4 regions of the Streptomyces sp. CNQ329 genome follow, and region 2 is predicted to be linked to each of the others. Evidence: riboswitches for the same ligand, from Rfam matches in the RefSeq annotation. Region 2 holds a riboswitch; each other region holds the start of a gene.

Region 1 (3,789 bases), on a different contig from region 2:
AGCGGGCCTTGTCCCCGTCGCGCAGCTCCAGGGCCTCGAAGGCACCGGTGGAGGCGCCGGACGGGACGGCAGCACGGCCGGTGCTGCCGTCGTCGAGGCCGACCTCGACCTCGACCGTGGGGTTGCCGCGGGAGTCGAGAATCTCTCGGGCTACGACGACGTCGATGGACGGCACGGTGTCTCCTTCGGAGGGATTCGCTACGGGTTCCGCCCTGAGCCTAGCCGCCCGGGGTGACGGCTCCCGCGCGTACCCGGCCGCATTCCGCGGTACGAGACGGTTCGCGCCCCGGGCGGGCGTGAGGGCGTGCACCGTACGGCGTGGTCGTCCCGGCCCGCGCACCGGACGGGCCGGGACGGCCGCGCCGTACCGCGGCGGCGTGCCGGGGGCAGGGGGCGGCGGTGCACACAGCGCGGGCGGGCCGGCCGGTTCGCGGTCCGGGGCGGCCCGCCCGCGCGCCGGGCTAGCCCACCTTCAGTTTCTGGCCGGGCCGGATCAGGTCGGGGTTCGCGCCGATGACCGTCTTGTTGTCCTCGTACAACTGCTGCCAGCTCTCCGCGCCGTGCCGCCGGGCGATGTCGTCGAGGGTGTCGCCCTCGCGGACCTCGTAGTAGAAGCCGCGGAAGACCGTGCGGGACTCCGGCTGCGTCTGCTCGCCGGCACCGCGCGCCGCGGTGCCCTGCGGGGCCTCTTCCTGCGCCTGCGGGGCCGCCTGGGCCGGGGTCTGCGCTTGCTCCGGTGCCCCGTGCGGCATCGGCGGGACGATCTGCCCGGCGGCCGGGCTGCCGGCGGCCAGGCCCGCGCGCGGGCCGCAGTGGGGCCACGCGCCCGGTCCCTGCATGGACAGCAGCCGCTCGGCGACGGCGATCTGCTGCTGCTTCGTCGCCAGGTCGGCGCGCGGGGCGTAGCTGCGGCCGCCGGCGGCGTCCCAGCTCGACTGGGAGAACTGGATACCGCCGAAATAGCCGTTCCCGGTATTCGTCGCCCATTCTCCTCCGGACTCGCACGCGGCGACCCGTTCCCAGGTATCGATGGGCGCCGAGACCGCGTCCTGGGCGCCGAGTACCGGCAGCCCGATCGCGGTTCCGGTGGCGCCGACGAGAACGGCCATGCGGGAGTGTGTGCCAAGGCGTGCCTGTGCGGCGGGCCGGCGGTGCTTACCCGTTGCGGCAGGAAGAAGCATGATGCTCTTTCTCACCGACGCCTGCGAGGTGAGCTGTCGGGTGCGGGCTGTGAGTGCCCGGCCGTACGTCGAGCGTGCGGCTTGACCCCAAGCCGCCCGGTCCGCCTTCTCGTTGGACCGGAGCGGCACTTACCGTGGGTCCCCCGCTCCTGTCAGCGGTGCTTCATGCACAGGTGGCCCGGGTGAACGCCGACAGGATTCGGCGTGAGGCGATCACCGGGGCTCGCGTTGGCGAGCGATGTGACGGTAAGCACATAGGGGTGTGCGATTCAAAGACCCCGGAAAGCGCCACGCCCGGTTTTCGGTCCGTCAGGTAGCCCGGTCAGCCGATAACGTCAAATATGACTAATGAGCACCGACTTCATGCGCGGCCCGTTCAGTTCCCGCGCAATTCGAGTTCCTGACCAGGCTTGATGTTGTCGGGGTCCTCACCGAGTGCGTTCTTGTTCCCGTCGTACAACTCGGACCATCCACCCGTGAGCGAAAGCTCGCTGGCGATATCCGAGAGAGTGTCACCCGGTCGGACGGTATAACTGCCGTCACCGGACTCGCCGCTCTCACGACCGCCGCGCTTCTCCGTGTCGCCGGGGATCTCGGCGATCCACTCGCGGCCGGGGTCCGGCAGCTCGGTCTCGTCGGGCGACTGGGAGGCTCCGGGGGTCTCGACGGCCTCGCGCGGGGTCTCGGGGATGCCGGGCGAGGACGGGACGCCGGAGGGGGTGGGGGTCGCGGAGGCGTCCGGGGCGCGGTGCCGGCCGGAGCCCCCGGAGGCGTCCGTGGTCTCGGAGTCCTGGCCGGCCCACTCGCCGGGGCCGCCCTCGCGCTCGTCCGGGTCCTGGGCGCCGCGGTGCTTGCCGCCTCTGGACTTCCCGTCCCCGCGCTCGCCCTTGCGGTCCGTGTCCCGGTCCTCGTCCCGGTCCTCGTCCCCGCGGTCCGTGGCGCCGGTGCCGGGGACCAGGGTGGGCGGCAGCGGCAGTTCGGCGCCGGGGTCGACCTCGGGCACCGTGTCGTCACCGTGCAGCCCGGCGTCCTCGGCGCACTCCGGCCACGCCTTGTCGGCGCCCATGCCGGCAAGGATGCGCTCGGCGACCGTGATCTGCTGCGCCCGGCTGGCGAAGTCGGGCTGCGAGGCGAACTCCTCGCCGCCGTACTCCTGCCACATGTCCATCGTCAACTGCAGGCCGCCGTAGTATCCGTTGCCCTCGTCGGCGCTCCACAGCCCGCCGCTCTCGCACTCGGCGACCCGGTCCCACGTGCCGGCGTCGGCGGCGCTCGCGCCGCCCGCGCCCAGCAGCGGCAGGGCGAGACCCGCCCCGGTCGCACCGGCGGCGACGACGAACGCGGGGGCCTGGCGGGGACGTCGGTGGCGTCCGTTACCCGAGCGCATGCGAGTGCCTTTCGTTCCCTGTGTGTTCGAACCAGTGGCCGAACTTAATACCGAAGCCCCCCCGATCACAAGTTGATCGCCTGATAGTCACGCGCGGATCACAGAGTTGGCCCGAAGTGCACCGGCAGTGTCCGAAGGCCGCGCATGATGAGCCCTCCGCGCCACCGCAATTCGGACGTCTCGACGGCGAGCCGCAGGTCGGGAAGGCGGCGCAGCAGGGTACCGAGGGCGGTCCGCGCTTCGAGCCGGGCGAGGGGGGCACCGAGGCAGTAGTGGATGCCGTGGCCGTAGCCCAGGTGCTGATTGTCACGCCGGGACAGGTCCAGGGTGTCCGGGTCGGCGAAGCGGGCGGGGTCGCGGTCGGCGGCGGCCAGCACGACGAGCACGGGGTCGCCCACGGCGACGCGCTGCCCGCCGATCTCCAGCGGCTTGGTGGCGAACCGCCACGTCGCCAGCTCCACCGGGCCGTCGTAGCGCAGCAGTTCCTCCACCGCCGAGGGCAGAAGCGCGGGCTCGGCGGCCAGCCGGGCGCGCTCGGCGGGGTGGGTGAGGAGGGCGTACGTGCCGTTGCCGATCAGGTTGACGGTGGTCTCGAAGCCGGCGAAGAGCAGGATGAACGCCATGGCGGCGGCCTCGTTCTCCGTCAGCTTCTCGCCCTCGTCGGAGGCGCGGATGAGACCGGAGATCAGATCGTCGTCCGCGGCGTCGCCGGCGCGAAGTGCCGCGCGCTTGCGGTGGATCAGCTCGGCGAGATAGGCGCGCATCTTCTTCACGGCGCGGGCGACGCCGCCGCGGGGGCCCTTGCCGTGGTGCAGCATCACGGCGGCCCAGTCGCGGAAGTCGTCCTGGTCCTCCGCCGGGACGCCCAGGAGGTCGCAGATGGCGTAGATCGGCAGCGGGAAGGCGAACTCGTGGATGAGGTCGGCCTCGCCGCGGTCCGCGAAGCCGTCGATGAGGCGGTCGGTCAGCTCCTGCACGCGGGGCGCGAAGGCGGCGACGCGGCGGGGCGTGAACGCCTGGGAGACCAGCCGGCGCAACCGGGTGTGATCGGGCGGGTCGATGTTGAGCAGGTGGGTCATGAGACCGGCGCTGCGCTCGCCGGGGATGCCGGTCTTGTCGCTGTCGTGGTGCGCGGGGTTCTTGGACAGCCGCGGGTCGGCGAGGGCCTGGCGGGCGTCCGCGTAGCGGGTGACGAGCCAGGCGTCGACGCCGCTGGGCACG
Region 2 (3,789 bases):
GATGCTGGGGGAGGGCCCCGACACGATCACGATCGTGAACAACTGGGGCTGGTACGAGATCGACGCCGTCAGCCTCAGCCCGAGCGAGCCCCGCCCGCCGCACCAGGTCTCCGGCGTCCCCGTCGACCTGCAGGCCACCCCCGCGGCCCGGGCGCTGCTGAGCTACCTCACCGCGGGCTACGGCGAGCACATCCTCAGCGGCCAGCAGGACACGGCCTCCCTCCGCTGGCTGGAGGAGAACGTCGGCCGCGCTCCGGCCGTGGCCGGGCACGACATGATGGACTACTCGCCCAGCCGGGTCGAGCGCGGCACCACCTCCACCGAGGTCGAAAACGCCCTCGCCTGGGACGAACGCGGCGGCATCACCACGTTCGTCTGGCACTGGAACGCCCCCGCCGGCCTCATCGACGAACCCGGCAAGGAGTGGTGGCGCGGGTTCTACACGGACGCGACGACCTTCGACGTGGCCGCCGCGCTCGCCGACCCCGCGTCCGAGGAGTACGCACTGCTGCTGCGTGACATCGACGCCATCGCGGTGGAGCTGAAGCGGCTGCAGGACGCGGGCGTCCCGGTGCTCTGGCGCCCGCTGCACGAGGCCGAGGGCGGCTGGTTCTGGTGGGGCGCCAAGGGCCCCGAGCCGGCCAAGGAGCTGTGGCGGCTGATGTACGAGCGCATGACCGGCCACCACGGGCTGCACAACCTCATCTGGGTGTGGAACTCCGTCGACCCGGCCTGGTACCCCGGCGACGACGTCGTCGACGTCATCAGCGCCGACACCTACCCCCCGATCGGCGACCACGGCCCCGCCAGCGGCACGTACGACAAGCTCGTCGACCTCGTCGGCGACAGGAAGCTCGTCGCGATGACCGAGACGGGCTCCATTCCCGACCCGGACCTGCTGCGGGCCTACGAGGCGGACTGGAGCTGGTTCACCACCTGGAGCGGCGAGTTCATCGACGACGGCGAGCACAACCCGCTGCCCTTCCTCGAAGAGGTGTACGGGCACGAGTACGTCATCACGCTCGACGAACTGGGCGACTGGCGCTCCCACCCCGGCCCGGAACGGCCGGACCGGGGCAGGTGAGCGGTGACGCCACCGCCGAAGCGGAGAGCGCCGGTGGGAACGCCGGCGCTCCCCGTTTGTCAGTACGGACCGTAGACGTTGTCGATCGACCCGTACCGGTCGGCTGCGTAATTGCAGGCGGCGGTGATGTTGGCGACCGGGTCGAAGCTGTCGGTCGAGGTACCGGGCACGTGGTAAGCCTCGAAGGTGGGAGCGATGACCTGGAGCAGACCCTTGGAAGGCGTGCCCGCCGCGGCATTGGAGTCCCAGTTGTTGATGGCCTGCGGGTCGCCCCCGGACTCGCGGATGATGTTGCGGTGAATACCCTCGTACGTACCGGGGATGCCGTGCTCGGCCATGATGGCCAGCGACTCCCTGATCCAGCCGTCGAGGTTGTCCGGGTAGCTTTCGAGGGACGCCGTGGCCGCCTTGTCTGCCGAGCCGGATTTCGCCGGCTCGGCCTTGCCGCCTATCACGAGTTCAAGGCCCGGGAGGATGAAGTCCGGGTTGCCGCCCACGGCTTCGCGATTGTCTTCGTACAACTTCTGCCAGCCGCCGCGCACGCCTTGCTCGTCGGCAATCTTCGACAGGGAATCTCCGGCGACCACGGCATAGGTGGTCGCCTCCGCCTTGGCGGTACCGGTCGCAGGAGCCTCGGCGCGTACACCGGCCTGGTGAGCGGAGGCCGGGGCGGACCCGGCCGCGGAGGCCGCGGACGCGCCGATCAGCGGGAGGGCGATCGCGACGCCGCTGACACCGGCGAAAGCGACACCACGGCCGGTCAGGCGCAGCTTGGGACGGCGATGCTTACCTCTTGCAGACATGGGTGTTTCTCCTCCTGCGCCTGCGAGGTGAGCTGTCGGGTTCGGGCAGGAGATGCCCGGCCGCACGACGGTGCGACTTCACCCCAAGCCGTTCCGGAATCCGGACCGGCGACTTACCTATGGGTCCCCCGCTCCTGCCGTATGTGGTTAGGGAACGGTTTCCGGATGGCGGCAGGATTCGGCGTCCATCCGACTGGCGCAGACTTAAGCATGTCTTTTCGATTCGGACAAGCCGCGGAACTCGTCCGGTCCATACGAGACCGCCTCCGTGGCCGGAGGAGTGCCGCCGCCGAAGCGGAGAGCACCACAACTCGCGTTCCAGATAAGGAAACTGTGAATTCCGCTGCCGGCGCCCGCGGCGGGGCGTGATTCGCGTCACCGGATGCGGGAGGGTCCGACCGGCAAGGAGGGCATGAAGGGGCGATAAGTGCGAATCAATCAAATAGGGCACAATGTGGCACAGGGGGCATCCGGTAGGTTCGCGACCCGAAGCGGGGCGGCCCGCCGACTCCGCCGCCGAAGCCCGGACGGGCCGGCGGGCTCTTCGGCCAGGAGGGCTGGCGAAGGCGTAACACCGCGGCCCGGGACGGAGGTTGTCAGCACTCCACCACGTTGACCGCGAGGCCGCCGCGGGCCGTCTCCTTGCAGTGCCTCTGCGTCTACACGGCGCTGATGTCGCCGGATCCCACCGGCAAAGGCCGCCGATGCCGGCCGAGGCGCTGGAAGCGCTCCTGAACGCCTTGAAGATCGCCGTCGAAGGACGCCTGGCGGCCGCCAGGCGCTGACCACCCACAACCGCAGATCAGCCGCCTGCTGGACACACCTCGCAGAGGGGAACGGCCAACGGCCCCGGTCGTCGGGCACACAGATCACCGTCGAGTCCACTGTGCTCAGGCCGCGGGAGGAAGGTCGTGCAGGTACTCTCCGCCCGACAGCAGTTCTGTCGGTGCGGCCAGGCCGGTCAGTATGGCGAACGCCGAGCGGAGCAGCACCCGGCCGATGACCGGGTCGATGGCCCCGGCCAGGTGAGCGACACTGGTGCGGAAACTCACCTCGTACGTCACCTCGCTGCCGTGAGGCGACGAGGAGCCCCGGGGGGCGTCGGGAACGACCTTCCAGGCGCCGTTCAGGGCGATGAAGTCTCCTGTGGTCTGCTGGAAGGTGAGACCGCCGGTCTCCATCTTTTCCTGTTGGACCCAGTGGACGGTGGCAGTACGGAAGGCCAGTTGCCAGGAGGTATGTCCTTCGCCGCAGGGCGTGACGGAGAGGACGTCCGGGGCATGGGTGGGGAAATCCTCGTGGTCGCCGAGGCGTTGCAGTAGCGTGACCGGGGCACAACTGGTGCGTGCACGCAGGATGCGGACTGTCATGGGGCCTCTGTTCTCTCTGCTGGTTCTGCGGTTGTTCCGGGAAGGTCCGCACGGGTGGGTGCACGGATCATCCGGCTGGGCGTACGACACTCACACCCTGCAGATGGGTCGTGCGCAGCATGAGGTAATTGGCCTCGCCGAACGAGCCGCCGGTCAGGCCGGTGCCGCCATGTGTGGGCAGCAGCGGCAGGAAACTGCTGTGTGATTCGTTCACTTTGAGCATGCCGCCGTTGGTCACCTCCTGAACGAACCGGTCGATGACCGCCGAGTTGCGCGCCCACAGAGAGTTGCGCAGGCCGTAGGCGTTGCCGTTGAGGAAGGACACCATCCGGTCGAGCAGTTCGTCGTCCGTGCCGTGTTCTGGCACGATTACCGGCAGCAGCGGAAAGAAGGTCTCGTTTCTTACGGCGTCGAGCGAGCGGGCATCCTGGAGTCCGTCGACGCGCAGCACCGTCGGTTCCAGGAACAGACCCGTGTCGGAGGGCGAGCCGTCCACTTCGAGTCTGCGGCCGCCTTCGACGAGGGTCGCGCC
Region 3 (3,789 bases), on a different contig from region 2:
CTCCCCCGCACTCAACGTCGCCGGACAGATCCACCTCCAGGGCGGCCAGGTCACCGTCCACGACCCCAAGGGCACGGACAACGCCCGCCGGGTCTTCCCCACCCTGGGCTACGCCGCGTCGGCGGAGGACGCGCTGCGCGGCGCCGACATCGTGCTCCACCTCACCGAGTGGCCGGAGTTCCGCACGCTCGACCCCGCGCATCTGGCGACGGTCGTCTCCCGGCCGCACCTGATCGACGGCCGCAACACCCTCGACCCGGCGCCGTGGCGCGCCGCGGGCTGGACCTTCCGCGCCATGGGCCGCCCGGCGGCGTAGCCCGGGACCGGGCGGCGCCGGGCCCGGCGGGCCGGCCCCTCGGACCGCGGGCCGCGGACGGCGTACGGCGCGGCCCCCCGTTCCGCCGGAAACGGAGGGCCGCGCCATACGGGGGATCCTCAGACGGTGACGCCGTTGTCGCGCAGGTACGCGACCGGGTCGATGTCCGAACCGTAGTCCGGGCTGGTGCGCACCTCGAAGTGCAGGTGCGGCCCGGTGGAGTTGCCGGTGGAGCCGGACAGGCCGATCTGCTCGCCGGCGCCCACGCTCTGGCCCACGCTCACCGAGGTGGACGACAGGTGGGCGTACTGGCTGTAGTGGCCGTCGTCGTGCTTGATCACGACGGCGATGCCGTACGCGCCGCCGTCGGCGCCGTTGCCCGCCTTGACGACGGTGCCGGAGGAGACGGCCTTGACCGGGGTGCCGGAGCCGGCGGAGAAGTCGACACCGGTGTGGTAACCGCTGGACCACGAGCCGCCCGCGGCCCGGTACGCGGTGGACAGGCCGGCGTCGACCGGGGCGGAGAACCCGCCCGCCGGAGCGGCCTCGGCGGGCTGCTCCTCCGCCTGCTGCTCCTCGGCCGCCGGCTCGTCCTGCTGCGTCGCGGACTGCTCGGCCGGCGCCTCCGGCTCCTCCAGGGTGACCTCTTCGCCACCGTCGAACTCGTACTTCTGACCGGGGAAGATCAGGTCCGGGTCGTCGCCGATGACGTCCTTGTTGCCCTCGTAGATCGACTGCCAGCCGCCCGCGATGCCGTGCTTGCGGGCGATGTCCCACAGGGTGTCGCCGGAGACGACGGTGTAGTCGCCGGGGTTCTCGTACTTCTTCTCCGGCTTCTTCTCCGGTGTCCGCTCCTGCTTCGGGGCCTCGTCCTTCGCGGGCTGCGTCTCGGGCCCGCTCTCCTGCCGGGCCTCCTCGCCGCCGCCGGTGGAGAGGTCCGGGGCGGGGCCGCCCTGGGTGAGCCCGGCCTGGACGGAGCAGACCGGCCAGGCGCCGGGGCCCTGCGAGGCGAGCACCTTCTCGGCGATCTCGATCTGCTGCTCCTTGGTGGCCTGGTCGGCGCGCGGCGCGTACTGGGTGCCGCCGTAGCCCTCCCAGGTGCTCTGCACGAACTGCAGGCCGCCGTAGAAGCCGTTACCGGTGTTGATGCTCCAGTCGCCGCCGCTCTCGCACTGGGCCACGCGGTCCCAGGTGTCGACGGAGGCGGCCTGGGCGTGGCCGCCGGCGATGAGCGGAAGGGCGACGCCGGCGCTGCCGGCGGAGACGATGAGGGCCCTGCGGCCCCGGGCTATCCGGCCCAGGCGACGGTGACGTCCGCGTGCGGACATGGACATGCTCCTCTCCGACGCCTGCGAGGTGAGCTGTCGGGTTCGAGCTGGAGATGCCCGGCCATGCGGAGCATGGCTTCACCCCAAGCCGTCCCATGCCTGCGCACGTTCCGGCACTTACCTGGGTCCCCCGCTCCTGCCGTGAAAGCTGAAGTGCCTGCCCGTCGCCGCCGACAGGATTCGGCGTTACGGCGACGAGGTACCCGCATCGGTGGAGCGAGCACGGCGAGCACCGTAAACACACAGCCGAAAACAGAACAAGCTGTGAAACGTCATCAAGGCCGTTCCCCACGTCACATCGGAATCAGCCCGACAATCGCCGCATCCGGCGCCGCTCCTCAATTACCCCTTGCCGGTGGAGACTTGTCGATAGCAGAGGAGTCGGACACATGGCCCCATGAGAGGAGAATTCTGTGAGTGACATACGTCACTTTGCTCACTCCGGGGCACCCGGAGGACCGTCGAGCTGTTCGATGGTGGCGATCGACGGGCCGCGCCGCGCCGCCACTTCGCGCGCCGCCGCCTCGGCGTCGCGCAACACCCGCAGCGCGTTGCCCCACAACAGCCTGGCCAGGTCTTCTTCCGACCAGCCCCGGTGCAGCAGCTCGGCGACGAGATGCGGATAACCGGCCACGTCGGCGAGGTCGGCGGGGGTGAACGGCGTGCCGTCGAAGTCGCCGCCGATACCGATATGTTCGATTCCAGCCACTTCACGCATATGATCCAGATGATCCGCCACGGTCGCGGCCGTCGCCTCCGGCCGCGGATTCGCCTCCTCGAACGCACGCCGCACACGGACCGCTTCGTCGTCCGCGCCGAACGGGTCCAGGCCCCGGGCCCGCATGTGCTCGTCCGCCTCCGAGGTCCACTCCACGGCGGCGGGCAGGACGAACTTCGGCACGAACGTGGCCATCGCCACACCGCCGTTGCCGGGAAGCATGGCCAGCACATCATCGGGAATGTTGCGCGGGTGGTCACACAGGGCACGCGCGGACGAATGGGAGAAAACCACCGGCGCCTCCGTGACGCGCAGCGCGTGCCGCATGGTGGCCGGAGCGACGTGGGAGAGATCGACGAGCATGCCGACCCGGTTCATCTCGCGCACCACCTCCTCGCCGAACGCGGTGAGCCCGCCGTGCCGCGGCTCGTCGGTGGCGGAGTCGGCCCAGTCGGTGTTGTCGTTGTGCGTGAGCGTCATGTACCGCACGCCGAGACGGTGCAGGGCGCGCAGGGTGGCCAGTGAGTTGGCGATGGAGTGCCCACCCTCGGCCCCCATCAGCGAGGCGATCCGCCCGTCGGCCCGCGCCGCCTCCACCTCGTCGGCGGTCACGGCGAGCCGCAGCTCACCCGGGTAGCGGTCGACGAGCTGCCGCACCACGTCGATCTGCTCCAGACACGCGCTCACGGCAGCGTCCCCGGCCAGCTCCGTACTCACGTACACGGACCAGAACTGCGCCCCCACCCCGCCGGCCCGCAGCCGCGGGATGTCGGTGTGCAGCCGCCCGCTCTGGTCGACGGCGATGTCGCGCCGGTCGATGTCGTACGTCACCTGCTCGCGCAGGGCCCAGGGAAGGTCGTTGTGCCCGTCGACGACGGGGTGTGCACGCAGCACGTCGCGCGCACGCGCGAGCAGTTCGCCGGTCATGGGTCGTCCTCCCTGCGCGGATAGCGTGAGGTACACGCTATCCGCGCAGGCCGACCCACCCGCACCCAGGTCGGCGCGGCTCCCCCTCCGGACCAGAGTCCTCTGGACCAATCTCCGAAGGTGCCGAAGCGCCACCGCACGAATGACATGTGTCATAATGATAGAGTCCAATTGACCAGTCTCGGACAGCTAGGCGCGATCAGCCTCCGGCTGACAGCTACCATACCTACGCTTCATGTCACCCGAGGAGCAACATGTCCCAGGCAGCGGACCCCAGCCTCAATCGCCGCAAGCTACGCCAGGAGCTGCGCAGGGCGCGCGGCAAGGCCGGGCTGACGCAGCGCCAGGCCGCTGACGAGCTCGACTGGTCCCTGTCCAAGGTGATCCGCATCGAGATGGCCACGGTCAGCGTGTCGGTCACTGATCTCAGGGCGATGCTGCACCTCTACGGTGTCGACGACCCTGAGCTGGTGGCCGAGATGGAGGAGGCTGCCCGGGGG
Region 4 (3,789 bases), on a different contig from region 2:
GGCCCAGGAGATCGCCGAGATCATCGCCCGGACGGGCCTTGAGGTACTTCTCGACCGGCTGCCCGACCTGGACCTGTCCGTGCCGGCGGAGACGCTGGTGCGGCGGCCGTCCGCGTTCCTGCGCGGCATGACCGCGCTGCCGGTCACCTTCACCCCCGTACGCGCCGCAGGAGGCCCTTCGTGAACTGCCCGCACGCCGCCGGCTCCGCCGCCGCCCCCGCCGCCTCCGGGGCCCTCCCCGAGCCGCTGGCCATCGACCCCCTCGTACGCGACCTCGCGGGGGAGACCGCGCACCTGTGCGCCGCCGCCCCGCTCACCCGGATCGAACTGCTGGGCGCGCCCGCGTGGACCGTCACACGGCACGCGGAGGCGCGGCAACTGCTCACCGACAGCCGGCTGGTCAAGGACATCGGCGCCTGGCGGCTGTGGCAGACGGGCGAGGTCACGGCGGAGTGGCCGCTGATCGGGATGGTCAACCCGGGCCGGTCGATGTTCACGGTCGACGGCGCCGAGCACCGGCGGCTGCGCGCCAAGACGGCGCAGGCCATCACCCCGCGGCGGCTCGACGCGCTGCGGCCGGTGGTCGAGCGGGTGACGGCCGAGCTGCTGGACGCCCTGGCGTCCGCGGCGGCCGAAGGCGACGGGGTCGTCGACCTCAAGGAGGTCTTCGCGCAGCCGCTGCCGATGCGGGTGGTGTGCGCGCTCATGGGCGTCGCGGAATCGGAGATACCGCGGCAGATGCGGCTGTGGAAGGCGTTCTTCTCCATGCTCACGCCGCAGGACGAGCGGCTTGCGGTGATGGCGGAGCTGGACCGCGTGTTCACGGAGATGGTGCGGCAGAAGACCGCGGCCCCCGCCGACGACCTCACCAGCGCACTGATCTTCGCCGACGAGGGCGGTGAGCCGCTGACCGAGGAAGAGGTCGTCGGCAACCTGAAGTCGATGATCGCCGCCGGGCACGAGACCACGATCACGCTCCTGCTCACCACCGTGCGCGGGCTGCTCAGCCACCCCGAGCAGCTCGCCATGGTCCGCGAGGGCACGGTGACGTGGGAGACGGCGATCGAGGAGGCGCTGCGCTACGACCCGCCCGTGACCCACCTGCTGATGCGGTTCGCGACGGAGGACATCGAGATCGCCGGCACGGTGATCGAGAAGGGCGAGGGCGTCGTCATCTCCTACCGCGCGATCGGGCGCGACGCCGGGCACCACGGGGCGGACGTGGACGCCTTCGACGTGACCCGGCCGACGCCGATCCGCCACATGACCTTCGGCCACGGGCCGCACATCTGCCCCGGCGCGGCCCTGTCGCGGCTGGAGGCGGCGGTGGCGCTGCCGGCGCTCTTCGCCCGCTTCCCCGAGCTGCGGCCGGCGGTGCCGGTGGGGGAGATCCGGAACCTGCCGGTGCTGACGCAGAACGACCTGGAGTCCTTCCCGGTACGGCTCTCCTGACGGCGGGGGCGGCTGAGGCGCGCCCCCGCCCGGCCCGTACCCCGTACTCCGTACCCCCGTTCGGGACGTTTTCGAGTGCGCCATCGCTGCCCTCGCGCGGACACGCTCCGTAGCGGAACAGCGCCCCTCCGCATAACAACTGATGCACGATCAGCTAACGACCGGACTTCTTCCCGTGTTACCGAGGCGTCAACTTGTCCGTTTCCGCTGGTACATGCCCGGATCGTCCGCGGTAAAGCACAACTGAATAACGGGAACGACTTGGAATCGAACGCCGTCGTCCGCTAGCGTGCGGTAACGCAGCGCGGTCGTCACTGCCGCCGCAAGAGGCGGCACCGTGCGCCGTCGCCGAATCCCGAACGCGAAACAACTGCAGCAACGGCAACACCTAGGGAACCGGGGAACCACCACCTTGGGGTGAATCGGGCCAACCTCCGCCAGGAGGCGGCCTGTAGGAGACCTTCCTGCTCCGAACCCGTCAGCTAACCCGGTAGGCGAGAAGGAAGGAAAGGAGTACGCCTTCGTGGCGTCCTACAGGCCTGGGCCTGGCTACGGCCATGGCTATGACGAGTACGGCTACGACGGTTATGCGTCCGGCGGTCACGCCCCCGAGGGGTATGCGCCCGCCGACTACGCCGTCGAAGAGCCGGTCCCGGTCGATGAAGTCTTTCCCGAGGACGACCTTCCGTCCCGCGGCCGTCGGCGCCTGGCAAAGCAGCGCGGCGGCAGCATGGCCCGCAGCGGCGCCGTACTCGGCGTCGGCGTCTTCGCCGCCGTCGGCGCGGGCAGCATGGCCACGGCGCAGGAGAAGCCGCCGGTCGCGATATCCATGCCCGACCAGGTGAACGCCGTCGCGAGCGAGATCAGCGCGCAGCTCCCGGACGCGGAGAGCCTGCCGGGCGTCGGCGACCTGATGCCGAGCGAGGAGCCCGCCTCCGACTCGGTCGTCACCACGGCACCGCTCACCCAGGTCAGCTACGCCGGCGACGCCGGGGCCGACACCGCGACCCAGTCCGCCGACTCCGGCGAGGCCCTGCGGGCACGCATCCTGCAGCAGGCCGACCAGCAGCAGGCGGAGGCCGACGCCTCTGCCCGCGCCGCCGCCGAGGCCGAGGCCGCCAAGCAGGCGGCCGAGGAGGCCGCCGAGGCGAAGGCCGAGGAAGAGGAGCGCCAGCGCAAGCTGGAGGAGGAGCGCCGCCGCAAGGCGGAGGAGGAGGCCCGCCGCAAGGCGGAGGCAGAGCGCCTCGCCAAGCTCGCCGCCAGCTACGTCGCCCCGCTTTCCAACTACACGCTCACCTCCAGCTTCGGCGAGTCCGGCGACATGTGGGCCGCGGGCCACACGGGCCAGGACTTCGCCGCCTCCACCGGCACCCCGGTCAAGGCCGTACACGGCGGCACGATCACCGAGGCCGGCTGGGCCGGCTCGTACGGCTACCGCATCGTCCTCACGCTCGAAGACGGCACCGAAATCTGGTACTGCCACCTGTCCTCCATCATCCAGTCCTCCGGCGAGGTCACGACCGCCGACGTCATCGGGCGCGTAGGCGCCACGGGCAACGTCACCGGCCCGCACCTGCACCTGGAGGTACGACCCGGCGGCGGGGACGCAGTGGACCCCCTCGCCTGGCTGCGCAACAACGGCGCCCCGGTCTGACCGACGCGGCGGGCCCGGCGCCCCGGCCCTGATGGCCGGGACCCGGACCTGCCCGCACGGAAGACCGCAAGCCCCCATATACCTCTCTCCCACGTCTCTGGCGTGTCCGTACGCACCTTCCCCCCGTGGCGTCCGGATGCGCACCGAGACCGCCGGCGGCCCTGGTGGCCGACCCCCCGACACCAGGGCCGTCGGCCTTTTCCCGGGACCTACTCCCCGGGCCCGCAGAGACAGAACGGATGCCCGGCCGGATCGGCGAACACCGGACACGTGCCACCGACGTCGGAAAGCGGCGTGGCCCCGAGCCGCAGCGCCAGCTCACTCGCGGCCACGGAATCGTCGACGCCGAAGCAGATGTGCATCTGCTGGGGATACCTACGCTCGAAGTCGGGCCAGAGCGGCGGCCGGTAGCCGTCGACTACCTCGAATGCCAGCCGTGGAAAGCTGTCTTCGTCCTTGGCGATCACCATCCAGTCCTCACGAATGATCCGCATGCCGAGAAGCTGCGTGTAGAAGTCGGCAAGCTCGCGGGCGTCGGCGCAGTCCAGCACGATGTTCCTGACGTAGGCGTTCATGGCGGCAACCCTGCCACGCCCCCCTGAGACCGTCATGAGAAGCCACCCGGTGAACCGCACCCCCCAGCGCACCCGCCACACCGGCCCACGGGAAGGAAACGCTCAACC

The links. A riboswitch is a leader RNA that binds a small molecule or an ion and turns the genes downstream of it on or off. The one in region 2 is predicted to bind cyclic di-AMP.
Positions count from the first base shown of each region.
Region 1: linked by a shared signal. The riboswitch ahead of I003_RS0123465 (transglycosylase family protein) and the one ahead of I003_RS0113890 (LysM peptidoglycan-binding domain-containing protein) in region 2 are both predicted to bind cyclic di-AMP.
Region 3: linked by a shared signal. The riboswitch ahead of I003_RS0123695 (transglycosylase family protein) and the one ahead of I003_RS0113890 (LysM peptidoglycan-binding domain-containing protein) in region 2 are both predicted to bind cyclic di-AMP.
Region 4: linked by a shared signal. The riboswitch ahead of I003_RS0125675 (peptidoglycan DD-metalloendopeptidase family protein) and the one ahead of I003_RS0113890 (LysM peptidoglycan-binding domain-containing protein) in region 2 are both predicted to bind cyclic di-AMP.

Region 1 covers NZ_AXVU01000040.1:6,137-9,925, reverse strand. Annotated here, with positions in the region: gene eno (phosphopyruvate hydratase) at 1-175, opposite strand, end outside; gene I003_RS0123465 (transglycosylase family protein) at 462-1,109, opposite strand; cyclic di-AMP (ydaO/yuaA leader) riboswitch at 1,185-1,349, opposite strand; gene I003_RS0123455 (LysM peptidoglycan-binding domain-containing protein) at 1,558-2,568, opposite strand; gene I003_RS0123450 (cytochrome P450) at 2,667-3,789, opposite strand, start outside.
Region 2 covers NZ_AXVU01000017.1:102,924-106,712, reverse strand. Annotated here, with positions in the region: gene I003_RS0113895 (glycosyl hydrolase) at 1-1,084, shown strand, start outside; gene I003_RS0113890 (LysM peptidoglycan-binding domain-containing protein) at 1,144-1,887, opposite strand; cyclic di-AMP (ydaO/yuaA leader) riboswitch at 1,891-2,051, opposite strand; gene I003_RS34810 (SRPBCC family protein) at 2,778-3,257, opposite strand; gene I003_RS0113870 (aldehyde dehydrogenase family protein) at 3,325-3,789, opposite strand, start outside.
Region 3 covers NZ_AXVU01000040.1:56,515-60,303, reverse strand. Annotated here, with positions in the region: partial or broken gene I003_RS0123700 (nucleotide sugar dehydrogenase) at 1-316, shown strand, start outside; gene I003_RS0123695 (transglycosylase family protein) at 436-1,644, opposite strand; cyclic di-AMP (ydaO/yuaA leader) riboswitch at 1,648-1,840, opposite strand; gene I003_RS0123690 (dipeptidase) at 2,081-3,289, opposite strand; gene I003_RS0123685 (Scr1 family TA system antitoxin-like transcriptional regulator) at 3,544-3,789, shown strand, end outside.
Region 4 covers NZ_AXVU01000050.1:25,793-29,581, reverse strand. Annotated here, with positions in the region: gene I003_RS33210 (cytochrome) at 1-184, shown strand, start outside; gene I003_RS0125680 (cytochrome P450) at 181-1,452, shown strand; cyclic di-AMP (ydaO/yuaA leader) riboswitch at 1,822-1,964, shown strand; gene I003_RS0125675 (peptidoglycan DD-metalloendopeptidase family protein) at 1,976-3,106, shown strand; gene I003_RS0125670 (VOC family protein) at 3,316-3,681, opposite strand.